Regions from separate parts of the Streptomyces sp. NPDC091209 genome, predicted to be linked through region 2. Evidence: riboswitches for the same ligand, from Rfam matches in the RefSeq annotation. Region 2 holds a riboswitch; each other region holds the start of a gene.

What was found. Region 2 has a riboswitch for cobalamin ahead of ACIQRL_RS20530 (ribonucleoside-diphosphate reductase subunit alpha). Riboswitches for the same ligand answer to the same signal wherever they lie in the genome.
Region 1: another riboswitch for cobalamin. It lies ahead of ACIQRL_RS24590 (CbtB-domain containing protein); the one in region 2 lies ahead of ACIQRL_RS20530 (ribonucleoside-diphosphate reductase subunit alpha).
Region 3: another riboswitch for cobalamin. It lies ahead of ACIQRL_RS00355 (cobalamin biosynthesis protein); the one in region 2 lies ahead of ACIQRL_RS20530 (ribonucleoside-diphosphate reductase subunit alpha).

Annotation. Positions count from the first base shown of each region.
Region 1 covers NZ_JBIVVR010000008.1:278,847-282,693, reverse strand. Annotated here, with positions in the region: gene ACIQRL_RS24600 (cupin domain-containing protein) at 1-188, shown strand, start outside; gene ACIQRL_RS24595 (enoyl-CoA hydratase/isomerase family protein) at 406-1,494, shown strand; cobalamin riboswitch at 1,658-1,804, shown strand; gene ACIQRL_RS24590 (CbtB-domain containing protein) at 1,845-2,066, shown strand; gene ACIQRL_RS24585 (CbtA family protein) at 2,088-2,849, shown strand; gene ACIQRL_RS24580 (histone-like nucleoid-structuring protein Lsr2) at 3,127-3,342, shown strand; gene meaB (methylmalonyl Co-A mutase-associated GTPase MeaB) at 3,466-3,847, opposite strand, start outside.
Region 2 covers NZ_JBIVVR010000006.1:512,606-516,452, reverse strand. Annotated here, with positions in the region: gene mctP (monocarboxylate uptake permease MctP) at 1-1,312, shown strand, start outside; gene ACIQRL_RS20535 (GNAT family N-acetyltransferase) at 1,414-1,932, shown strand; cobalamin riboswitch at 1,985-2,134, shown strand; gene ACIQRL_RS20530 (ribonucleoside-diphosphate reductase subunit alpha) at 2,268-3,847, shown strand, end outside.
Region 3 covers NZ_JBIVVR010000001.1:69,014-72,860, forward strand. Annotated here, with positions in the region: gene ACIQRL_RS00345 (anion permease) at 1-533, shown strand, start outside; gene ACIQRL_RS00350 (hypothetical protein) at 554-772, shown strand; cobalamin riboswitch at 909-1,052, shown strand; gene ACIQRL_RS00355 (cobalamin biosynthesis protein) at 1,158-2,117, shown strand; gene ACIQRL_RS00360 (cobyric acid synthase) at 2,114-3,709, shown strand; gene cobN (cobaltochelatase subunit CobN) at 3,706-3,847, shown strand, end outside.

The DNA of each region.
Region 1 (3,847 bases), on a different contig from region 2:
GTCTGCGCACCTCACCCGGTGACTACATCTTCGTGCCGCCGTTCGTGCCGCACCGCGAGGAGAACCCGGACCCCGCCGACGAGGCGGTCGTCGTCATCGCCCGCAGCACCCAGGAGGCGATCGTGGTCAACCTGCCGCGGCTGTATGTGCTGCGGGACGGGGAGGAAGGCTCCGCAGAGGAAGCCTGACAGGACGGGCCGTTCGACCCGCGCGTCACGGCGAAGCGGTACGCCACCGATCCGGGGTACCGGTGGCGTACCGCACTCCCCACCCGTACGGGGGCCACGCCCCCCGGTGAGTACCGTAGCGAGAAGATCGTCGTGACCCGCGAAACCGCCGGACCCCGGAAGGAACCAACGAGATCATGCACGTCATCGTGGCCCGCGGACTGACGGAGGCTCTCGGATGAGCGGCACCGAGGCACCCGCCGCCGAGGAATCCGTCCTGGTGCACACCGACGGACGGGCCGGCCACCTCACCCTCAACCGGCCGAAGGCGCTGAACGCCCTGAACCACGCGATGGTGCGCCGGATCGACCGGGCGCTCACCGCCTGGGAACACGACCCGGCCGTCGAGACCGTCGTCATCACCGGCGCCGGGGAGCGCGGGCTGTGCGCGGGCGGCGACATCCGCTTCGTCCACGACGACGCGCGCGACGGGGACGGCACCGCGTCCGCCGCGTTCTGGCGCGACGAGTACCACCTCAACGCCCGCATCGCCCGCTACCCCAAGCCGTACGTGGCGGTCATGGACGGCATCGTCATGGGCGGGGGCGTCGGCGTCTCCGCGCACGGAAGTGTCCGGGTCGTCACCGAGCGCTCACGCGTGGCCATGCCCGAGACCGGCATCGGCTTCGTCCCCGACATCGGCGGCACCCATCTCCTCGCCCACGCCCCGGGCGAACTGGGCACCCATCTCGCCCTCACGGGTGCCTCGATCGGCGCCGGCGACGCACTGCTGTGCGGCCTCGCCGACCATTACCTGCCGTCCTCGTCGCTCAGGCAGTTCACAGCCGACCTCGCCGCCCTCCCGGTACCGGAGGCCCTGGCCCGCCAGGCGCAGCCGGCACCCCGGGGCGAGCTGGCGGAGCGGCGGGAGTGGATCGACGCCTGCTACAGCGCCGACACGGTCGAGGAGATCGTCCAGCGACTCCTCGCGGTGGGCGACCCGGCGGCGAAGGAGTCGGCGGAGACCCTCCTCGGCAACTCGCCCACGGCCTTGAAGGTCACACTGGCCGCCCTGCGCCGCGCCCGGCGGCTCGGTTCGCTGGAGCGCGTTCTGGACCAGGAGTTCCGCGTCTCCTGCGCCGCGCTGTCCGCCCCCGACCTGGTCGAGGGCATCCGGGCCCAGATCATCGACAAGGACCGCGACCCGCACTGGTCCCCGGCCACGCTCGCCGAGGTCACCGACGCCGACGTCGAGCGCTTCTTCGCCTCGCTGGGCGAACGTGAGCTGGGGCTCGCCGACCCGGGCGCGGCGACGGTGAGCGACTGAGGTCGGGCGAGCGGGAGGATCGGGTCCACGGCTGAACGAAGCGCAGCCGCCGGGCAGTTCTTCGGGCATCGTCCGAAACGGCACCCGGTGACCCGCTGTTCACAGAGGACCCGCCGACCTGGGACGAGAGGAAGATCACCCCAGGTGGCGCGGTCTTGGCCAGGTACGCGGCACGCGGTACGGTCGGTCCGATATTGATGACGTCAAGACGGAAGCCGGTGGAAATCCGGCACGGTCGCGCCACTGTGAACGAGCCGCTCCAGCCACGCTGGGCGCCCCGTGAGTCAGACCCGTAGGCGTCATCCTGTGCACCACCGAGATGGGACGCGAACTCCCGAGGAGGTCCTGCCATGGCGCAGACCGTCGCTCAGCCGACAGCCACCACCCCCGCACTTCCCGCCAAGCTGCCGCTGACCGCGATAGCTCCCTGGGCGGTCTTCTTCGGCATCCTGATGCTGGTTCTGCTGTACTTCGTCGGCGCCGAACAGGGCGCCACCTCCGTCGTCTCCGGCGAGGACGTCCACGAGTGGGTGCACGACGCCCGCCACCTGCTCGGTTTCCCCTGCCACTGACGCGAGGGACGACACACGCTCATGAACTCCGCAACGGTAAGAAACCTGCTCGTGCGAGGCATGCTCGCCGGCCTCGCGGCCGGTGTACTCGCCCTGGTCGTCGCCTACTTGCTCGGTGAACCGACCGTCGACAGCGCGATCGGCTTCGAGGAGGCCCACGCTCCAGCGCACGGGCACGAGGTCGAACTCGTCTCCCGCAGCCTCCAGTCCACCGCCGGCCTCGCCACCGGTGTCCTGGTCTACGGCATCTCCTTCGGCGGCATCGCCGCGCTCGCCTTTTGCTTCGCACTCGGCCGCGTGGGCCGCTTCAGTCCGCGCGCGACGGCGCTCCTGCTGTCCGGGACCGCGCTCCTCGCCGTGTACGTCGTGCCGTTCCTGAAGTACCCGGCCAATCCGCCGTCGGTGGGAGACCCCGACACCATCGGCAAGCGGACCACGCTGTACTTCCTGATGATGGTGCTCAGCGTGCTCCTGGCCGTCGGCGCCACCATCCTCGGCAAGCGCCTCGCGCCCAGCCTGGGCACCTGGTACGCCACCGTCACCGCGGTGGCCGCCTTCGCCGTCCTGATCGGCCTGGCCTACGAGTTCCTGCCCGTGATCAACGAGGTGCCCGGGGACTTCCCGGCCACCCTGCTGTGGCGGTTCAGGCTCTCCGCGCTGGCCATCCAGGCCACCCTGTGGGGCGGATTCGGCCTCGTCTTCGGCGAGTTGGCCGAGCGCATGCTCAACCCCCGGCCCGCGGCGGTCCCGTCCGGGCGGCGGTCGGTTCCGGCCGCGAACTGAATCCGTCGGGACACGAGAAAGCCCCCGGATGCTTCCGGGGGCTTTCCGGACGACGATGGTGGCGAGCCGCTCGCGGCCGGCCGGTGCTCCTTGCCGTCCTCGGTAGCGAAATCGATACGGCGCTCGATGGCGTCGAGCAGGGCGACCTGACCGCCTACCACGTTCTCCGATCGCTGCGGAGCGTGACGGTCTCTACGGGACGTTTCTGGACACGCTCAACGGAACCATCGGAACGTGGGCTGATGCACACGATCCCGAGGAGGGTGTATACGCCTCGTTGTCCGCTTTCTTCCAAGAGGCGGCGGACCGGCTGGAAGGGGTGTCCTCGGGAGACGGGAGAGGCCCCGGCAAGTCCGCTGGAACCCGTAAGCTCGATCCCCGTCCGGAGGACGAGCCGATACGCATGTGGGCACGCACCAACGGCTATCTGGTAAATGATCGGGGAGGTATCCCTGCGTCCATCCGCGAGGCTTACGAGGCAGCACAGAGGTGAGCACAGGATCCGGCCTGCGCCGGGTCCGGCCGTGAACGCGAACACGGGCGGTGACCGGGCTCAGCCCCGTCACCGCCCGTGCGGTTCAACTGCCTTCGCCCTGCCACCGCCCGAGCGGCCGGCTCAACGGGCTTCGCCGCCGAAGACCTTCAGAATGCGCTCCGCCGCGAGCGTGGCGGTCAACCCGCCCTCCCGTACCTGGCGTTCGAGGTCGGGGGTGATGGCCCGTACGGCCTGATCGCTGTGCAGGCGGCCGAGGAGTTCGTCGCGGACCATCGTCCAGGTCCAGTCGACCTGCTGGTCACGGCGCTTGTCGGCGAGACGGCCCGTCGAGTCGAGGAGCGTGCGGTGCTGCTCCAGGCGGTCCCAGACGGTGTCAAGACCGGCCGATTCGCGGGCGCTGCAACTCAGCACCGGAGGCGTCCAGGCCGCGTCCCTGCCGTGCATCAGCCGCAGGGCGCCCGCCAGTTCGCGCGCGGCGGACTGCGCGTCGCGCGCGTGCGGA
Region 2 (3,847 bases):
GCCCCGCCTGTGGTCGGTCTCCCACAAGCACGGCTATGTGACCACCTCGGACTTCGTGCGCGGCCGCTTCGGCTCCAAGAGCCTGTCCCTCGCCGTGGCCGTCACCGGCATCCTGGCCACCATGCCGTACATCGCGCTCCAGCTGGTCGGCATCCAGGCCGTCCTCGACGTGATGGGCGTGGGCGGCGGCGAGAGCACCAACTGGTTCGTCAAGGACCTGCCGCTCCTCATCGCCTTCGGCGTGCTGGCCGCGTACACCTACTCCTCGGGTCTGCGGGCCCCGGCCCTGATCGCATTCGTGAAGGACACCCTGATCTACATCGTGATCGCGGTGGCCATCATCTACATCCCGATCAAGCTGGGTGGCTTCGACGAGATCTTCAAGGCGGCGAGTGCCAAGTACACGGCCGCGGGCGCCGGGGGACTCGTCCCCGCCGAGGCGGGCCAGTGGACGTACGCCACCCTCGCGCTCGGCTCGGCGCTGGCGCTGTTCATGTATCCGCACTCGGTCACCGCGACGCTGTCCGGCCGCAGCCGGGAGGTGATCCGCCGCAACACCACGATCCTGCCGCTGTACTCGCTGATGCTGGGCCTGCTCGCCCTGCTCGGGTTCATGGCGATCGCGGCCGGCGTGAAGGTCACCAACGGCCAGCTCGCCATCCCCCAGCTCTTCGAGAACATGTTCCCCGACTGGTTCGCCGGTGTGGCCTTCGCCGCGATCGGCATCGGCGCGCTCGTCCCGGCGGCCATCATGTCGATCGCGGCCGCGAATCTCTTCACCCGCAACATCTACAAGGACTTCATCAACCCGGCCGCGACCCCGCGCCAGGAGACCCAGGTCTCCAAGCTGGTGTCGCTCCTGGTGAAATTGGGCGCGCTGGTCTTCGTCCTGACCATGGACAGGACCGTCGCGATCAACTTCCAGTTGCTGGGCGGCATCTGGATCCTGCAGACCTTCCCGTCGCTGGTCGGCGGACTGTTCACCCGCTGGTTCCACCGCTGGGCGCTGCTGAGCGGCTGGGCGGTCGGCATGCTCTACGGCACGATCGCCGCCTACGGGGTGGCCTCGCCGACCCAGAAGCACTTCGGCGGCAGCTCGAAGGAGATCCCCGGCATCGGGGAGATCGGCTACCTCGGCCTGACGGCGTTCGTCCTGAACGTGGCGGTGGCCGTCGTCCTCACCTTCGCCCTCAGGGCGTTCAAGGCCCCGGACGGTGTCGACGAGACCTCGCCCGAGGACTACACGGCCGATGCGGGAGACCCCGGAGTCGAGACGGAGCTCCCGCCGGCCACGGCGGACGCGAGCCACTAGCCATCGGGAACCAGGAACGAACGACGCGACAGCGCCGTACGACGGGCCGCCGGAGGAAAACCGGCGGCCCGTCGCCGTGCCGCTCGGGCACACTCGCCCGCATGGACATCGTCATCAGGCGGGCACGGCCCGAGGAGTACCCCACCGTCGGCGAGATCGCGGCCCGGGTCTATCTCGGGGACGAGCTGCTCGACTTCGGGGAGAGCGACGCGTACCTGGAGAAACTGCGGGACGTCGCGGGGCGCGCGGCCGTCGCCGATGTACTGGTCGCCGTCGACGGGGCCCGGGTGCTCGGCAGCGTGACCTTCGTGGCGGACGGCAGCCCCATGGCGGACTTCGCCCGCGCCGGGGAGGCCGAGCTCCGGATGCTCGCGGTCGCGCGCGAGGCACGGGGCCGGGGTGCCGGGGAAGCCCTCGTGCGCGCCTGCGTCGAGCGGGCACGGGCCGTGGAGGGCTGTACCCGCGTCGTACTGTCCACCCAGGGCTCCATGCACAGCGCCCACCGCGTGTACGAGCGCCTGGGCTTCACCCGCACCCCCGACCGCGACTGGAACCCGCTTCCGGGGCTCGACGACATCCGGCTGCTCACCTACGAGTTGGCACTCCAGCACGCTCCGTAGTGCTCGCGGACACCGACCCGACACAACATGTGGGGGCACTCCCGGAGCCCGGCACAAGATGTATGCTCATGGTCGCTGTCGCCGCAGGGGAATCCGGTGCAAATCCGGAACTGTCCCGCAACGGTGTACTTGTGCGTGTTCGCGTTTCGGCGTGCCCGTACTCGCGTCAGTCCGAGGACCTGCCGACAGCGCGCCCCGGCCGTCCGGCCCGGGTGCCGACGACGTCCGGGCCTCGCGGAATGGGCCGGTGGACGCGGTGCGTGCTGCCCTGAAGCGCTCCCGTGTGCCCCGCTCCTCCCCCGCCGGGCCCCGTGCCGAGCGAGGGAGATCCCCACGTGACCATCGCGCCAGCCGATCCGGCTTCAGTGACCGCGCAGCAGGCCCGGGTGGAGACCGACGGTCCCGGAACCGCGCTGCTGCGGACCCTGACCGATCTCACCGCCGACCTCACCGACGCCGACCCCGGCCGGGTCGCCGCCGCGGCGCTGCGCGGCCGGTCCGCCCGCGCCGACGAGGCCGAGCTGCGCGAACTGGCCACGGAGGCGGCCGCGGGTCTCATCTCCGAGGACCCCGCCTACTCCCGGCTGGCCGCCCGCCTGCTCACGATCAGCATCGCCGCGGAGGCCGCCTCCCAGGGCGTCACGACCTTCTCCGAGTCGGTCGCCGTCGGCCATCGCGAGGGTCTGATCGCCGACCGCACGGCCGCGTTCGTCCGGCTGCACACGGCCCGCCTCGACGCGCTCATCGACACCGAAGGCGACGACCGCTTCGGCTACTTCGGGCTGCGCACGCTGCACAGCCGCTATCTGCTCCGGCACCCGATCACCCGCAAGGTCGTCGAGACGCCCCAGCACTTCATGCTCCGGGTGGCCTCCGGTCTCGCCGAGGACGACACGGCCCGCTCCGTGGACGAAGTCGCCGCGCTCTACCGGCTCATGAGCCGCCTCGACTACCTCCCCTCCTCCCCCACGCTCTTCAACTCCGGTACGCGGCACCCCCAGATGTCGTCCTGCTACCTCCTGGACTCCCCGCTGGACGAGCTGGACTCCATCTACGACCGCTACCACCAGGTGGCACGCCTGTCGAAGCACGCGGGCGGCATCGGACTGTCGTACAGCCGGATCCGGTCGCGCGGTTCGCTGATCCGCGGCACCAACGGGCACTCCAACGGGATCGTCCCGTTCCTCAAGACGCTCGACGCCTCGGTCGCCGCCGTGAACCAGGGCGGCCGGCGCAAGGGCGCGGCCGCGGTGTACCTGGAGACCTGGCACTCCGACATCGAGGAGTTCCTGGAACTGCGCGACAACACCGGTGAGGACGCCCGGCGTACGCACAACCTGAACCTCGCGCACTGGATCCCGGACGAGTTCATGCGCCGGGTGAACGAGGACGGCGTCTGGTCGCTCTTCTCCCCCTCGGACGTGCCCGAGCTGGTCGACCTGTGGGGCGACGCGTTCGACGCCGCGTACCGCAAGGCCGAGGAGGCGGGCCTCGCCAAGAAGACCATCCCGGCCCGCGACCTGTACGGCCGCATGATGCGCACCCTCGCGCAGACCGGCAACGGCTGGATGACCTTCAAGGACGCCGCCAACCGCACCGCCAACCAGACGGCGGAGCCCGGCCACACCGTCCACTCCTCGAACCTGTGCACCGAGATCCTGGAGGTCACGGACGACGGCGAGACGGCGGTCTGCAACCTGGGCTCGGTCAACCTCGGCGCGTTCGTGGTCGGCGACGACATCGACTGGGAGCGCCTCGACGAGACCGTGCGCACCGCGGTGACCTTCCTCGACCGCGTCGTCGACATCAACTTCTACCCGACCGAGCAGGCGGGCCGTTCCAACGCCAAGTGGCGTCCGGTGGGCCTCGGCGCGATGGGTCTCCAGGACGTCTTCTTCAAGCTGCGGCTGCCCTT
Region 3 (3,847 bases), on a different contig from region 2:
GGCGCATCATCCGCACGATGGGCAAGGGCCTGACCGACCTCCGGCCGCAGCAGGGCTTCGCCGCCCAGACCAGCGCGGCCACGGTCATCCTCGCCTCCTCGCACATCGGCTTCTCCCTCTCCACCACGCACTCGGTCTCCGGTTCCGTGATGGGCGCCGGCCTCGGCCGCAAGGGCGGTGTGGTCCGCTGGTCCACCGCCAAGCGGATGGTCGTCGCCTGGGTCCTCACGCTGCCCGCCGCCGCCCTGGTCGGCGCGCTCGCCGAGTGGGTGACCGGATTCGGCGCCTGGGGCACCGCACTCGTCGCCGTCTTCCTGGTCGCGTCCAGCCTCGCGATCTGGCGCCGCTCGCGCCGCGAGGTGATCGACCACAACAACGTGAACGACGCCGAAGAGCCCGCCGGTGTGGTGACCACGGCCATCGCCGCCGTCACCCCGCCCCCGGCCGGCACCGTGGCCGAGGAGCTCACGGCCACCATCCCGGCTCCCGCCGAACCCACGGCGAGCCCGTCCGCGCCGTCCCCCGTGGCCTGAGAACCGAAGGAAGAAACAGCATGAACATCGACTGGTCAGCCCTCGGGTCCGTCTTCGGGGTCAGTCTCGGAGTGACCGTGGGCCTCGTCGCCCTCTTCACCCTCGGTGTCGCCGGCCTCTCCAAGAAGGAGTCGGCCCAGGGTGGTTCCGCGGTCGCGGCGGCCACCGGCGCGTACGTCTGCTTCGCGGCCTGCGCCGCGGCGGTGGCGTACGGCATCTCCCTGATCATCACCAAGTAACCCGGCACAAGCGGCCCGAAACAGGGTTGCGCCGAGCGGTACCGCGCGTGGGGTGCGGGACGGATCACCGTCCCGCACCCCACGCGTATGTGGGCCTGCGCACACTGTCCCCCCGCAGGTCAACAGCCAGTTGACGGCCGTTCTCACCCCGTGGTGGACTGCCGGAGCCAAGTACGGCGGCATGAGAGGAAGCCGGTGCGAATCCGGCGCGGTCCCGCCACTGTCATCGGGGAAGTAACTCCCCGGGAGCCAGGAACTCTCACCGCCGGTCTCGTCGAACCAGGGCGTGGACACCCTGAGTGAGGACATATCGCCATGCGCGGCTGCCCGTTGCCCGATCCGCTGAGTACGAGGGTTCCACTCCACCCGATCGCGGGCTGACCCCGTGCGTGCCGATCGCGTCTTCGCGTACGGCGCCGCCGCCGGCCTCCTCGGCGACCTGCTGCTCGGCGATCCCCGCCGTGGGCATCCGGTCGCCGCGTTCGGGCGGGCCGCCGCGTCCGTGGAGCGGACCCTGTGGCGCGACCACCGCGGGTGGGGTGCGCTGCACACGGCTGTCTGCGTGGGCGGTGCCACCGGACTCGCCGCGCTCGCCAGTCGTTCCGTACGTACCTCACGCACCGCTTCCGTCGCGCTGACCGCCGCCGCCACCTGGACCGTCGTCGGAGGAACCTCCCTCGGCCGCGAGGCGCGGGCGATCGGCGGCGCGCTCGCGGCCGGTGACATCGACGCGGCCCGGGAGCGGCTGCCGCATCTGTGCGGCCGCGATCCGCAGGCGCTCGACGCCGACGGGATCGCGCGGGCCGTCGTCGAGTCCGTCGCCGAGAACACGTCGGACGCCGTCGTCGGTGCCCTGGTCTGGGGCGCCGTCGCCGGTGTGCCCGGACTCGTCGCCTTCCGCGCCGTGAACACGCTCGACGCCATGGTCGGGCACAAGTCCCCCAGGCACCGGCGTTACGGCTGGGCCTCGGCCCGGCTCGACGACGTCGCCGGCTGGCCCGGAGCCAGGCTGACCGCCGTCCTCGCGGCCGTGGCCGGTTCCGACCCGGGCGGGGCCGTGCGCGCCTGGCGCGCGGACGCCCGCAAGCATCCGAGCCCCAACGCCGGGCCCGTGGAGGCCTCCTTCGCGGGCACGCTCGGCGTACGGCTCGGCGGCACCCTCTCGTACGGGGGACGCGTCGAGCACCGGCCCGTGCTCAATGCCGCGGGGCGCGCCGTCCACACCCATGACATCGAACGGGCCGTACGGCTCTCCCGGCGCGTCGGCTGGCTCGCGCTCGGCGTGAGCGCCGCCGGACGGGTGCTGCTCACGGCTCGGCTCACCAGGAAGGGGCGCACCGCATGAGCGGCGGGCTGCTGATCGCCGGGACCACCTCGGACGCGGGCAAGAGCGTGGTGACCGCCGGGATCTGCCGGTGGCTGGTGCGCCAGGGCGTCAAGGTCGCGCCGTTCAAGGCGCAGAACATGTCCCTCAACTCGTTCGTGACGCGCGAGGGCGCCGAGATCGGGCGGGCGCAGGCCATGCAGGCGCAGGCCGCCCGCGTGGAACCGACCGCGCTGATGAATCCGGTGCTGCTCAAGCCGGGCAGCGACCGCACCAGCCAGGTCGTCCTGATGGGCAGGCCGGTCGGCGAGATGAGCGCGCGCGGGTTCTTCGGGGCGTCCGGACCCGCCGGGGAGCCGCTGTCGGGCGCCGGACCGAGCGGGGAACGGCTGCGCGGAGGGCGTCAGGAAGCACTCCTCGGCACCGTCCTCGACTGTCTGGCTCAGTTGCGGGGCACGTATGACGCGGTGATCTGTGAGGGAGCCGGCAGTCCGGCCGAGATCAATCTGCGGCGCACCGACATCGTGAACATGGGAGTGGCGCGCAACGCGGGGCTTCCGGTGCTCGTCGTCGGTGACATCGACCGGGGCGGTGTGTTCGCCTCGTTCTTCGGGACGGTCGCGCTGCTGGCCCCCGAGGACCAGGCGCTCGTCGCCGGGTTCCTCGTCAACAAGTTCCGGGGTGACGTCAGCCTGCTGGAGCCCGGGCTCGACATGCTGCACGGCCTCACCGGGCGGCGCACCTACGGCGTCCTGCCCTTCCAGCACGGTCTGGGCATCGACGAGGAGGACGGACTGAGGGTCTCGCTGCGCGGGGCGGTCCGGGAGTCGGCGGTCTCCTCCCCCGTCGGCGCGGACATCCTGCGGGTGGCCGTCTGCGCGATCCCGCTGATGTCCAACTTCACCGACGCCGACGCGCTGGCGGCCGAACCCGGCGTCGTCGTGCGGTTCGTGGACCGGGCCGAGGAACTGGCCGACGCGGACCTGGTCGTCGTGCCCGGGACCCGGGGCACGGTGAAGGCGCTCCAGTGGCTGCGCGAGCGCGGCCTCGCGGACGCGATCGCGCGCCGGGCCGCCGAGGGGCGTCCCGTGCTCGGCATCTGCGGTGGCTACCAGATCCTCGGACAGCACATCGAGGACGAGGTCGAGTCGCGCGCCGGTCACGTCGAGGGGCTCGGACTGCTGCCCGTCCGCGTGCGGTTCGCGCGGGAGAAGACGCTGACACGGCCGGTCGGCCAGGCTCTCGGCGAACACGTCGAGGGCTACGAGATCCATCACGGTGTCGCCGACGTGAGCGGCGGCGACGCGTTCATGTGCGATGACGACGGAAACAGCCTGGACGGGTGCCGGGTCGGCTCCGTCTGGGGCACGCACTGGCACGGATCACTCGAGTCGGACGGATTCCGGCGGGCCTTCCTGCGCGAGGTGGCCGCCGCCGCGGGCCGCCGCTTCGTGCCGGCGGCCGACACGTCGTTCGCGGCGCTGCGCGAGGAGCAGCTGGACCGGCTCGGCGACCTGATCGAGGAACACGCGGACACGGACGCGCTGTGGCGGCTCATCGAGTCCGGCGCGCCGCAAGGACTGCCCTTCATTCCACCGGGAGCACCCGCATGAGCACAGTGTTGTTGTTGTCGACCGCCGACACGGATCTGCTGGCCGCCCGCGCCGGTGGAACCGCCTACCGGATCGGCAATCCGACCCGGGTGGACGTCGCGGGCGAACTCCCCGCGCTCGTCGAGGGCGCGGACGTCG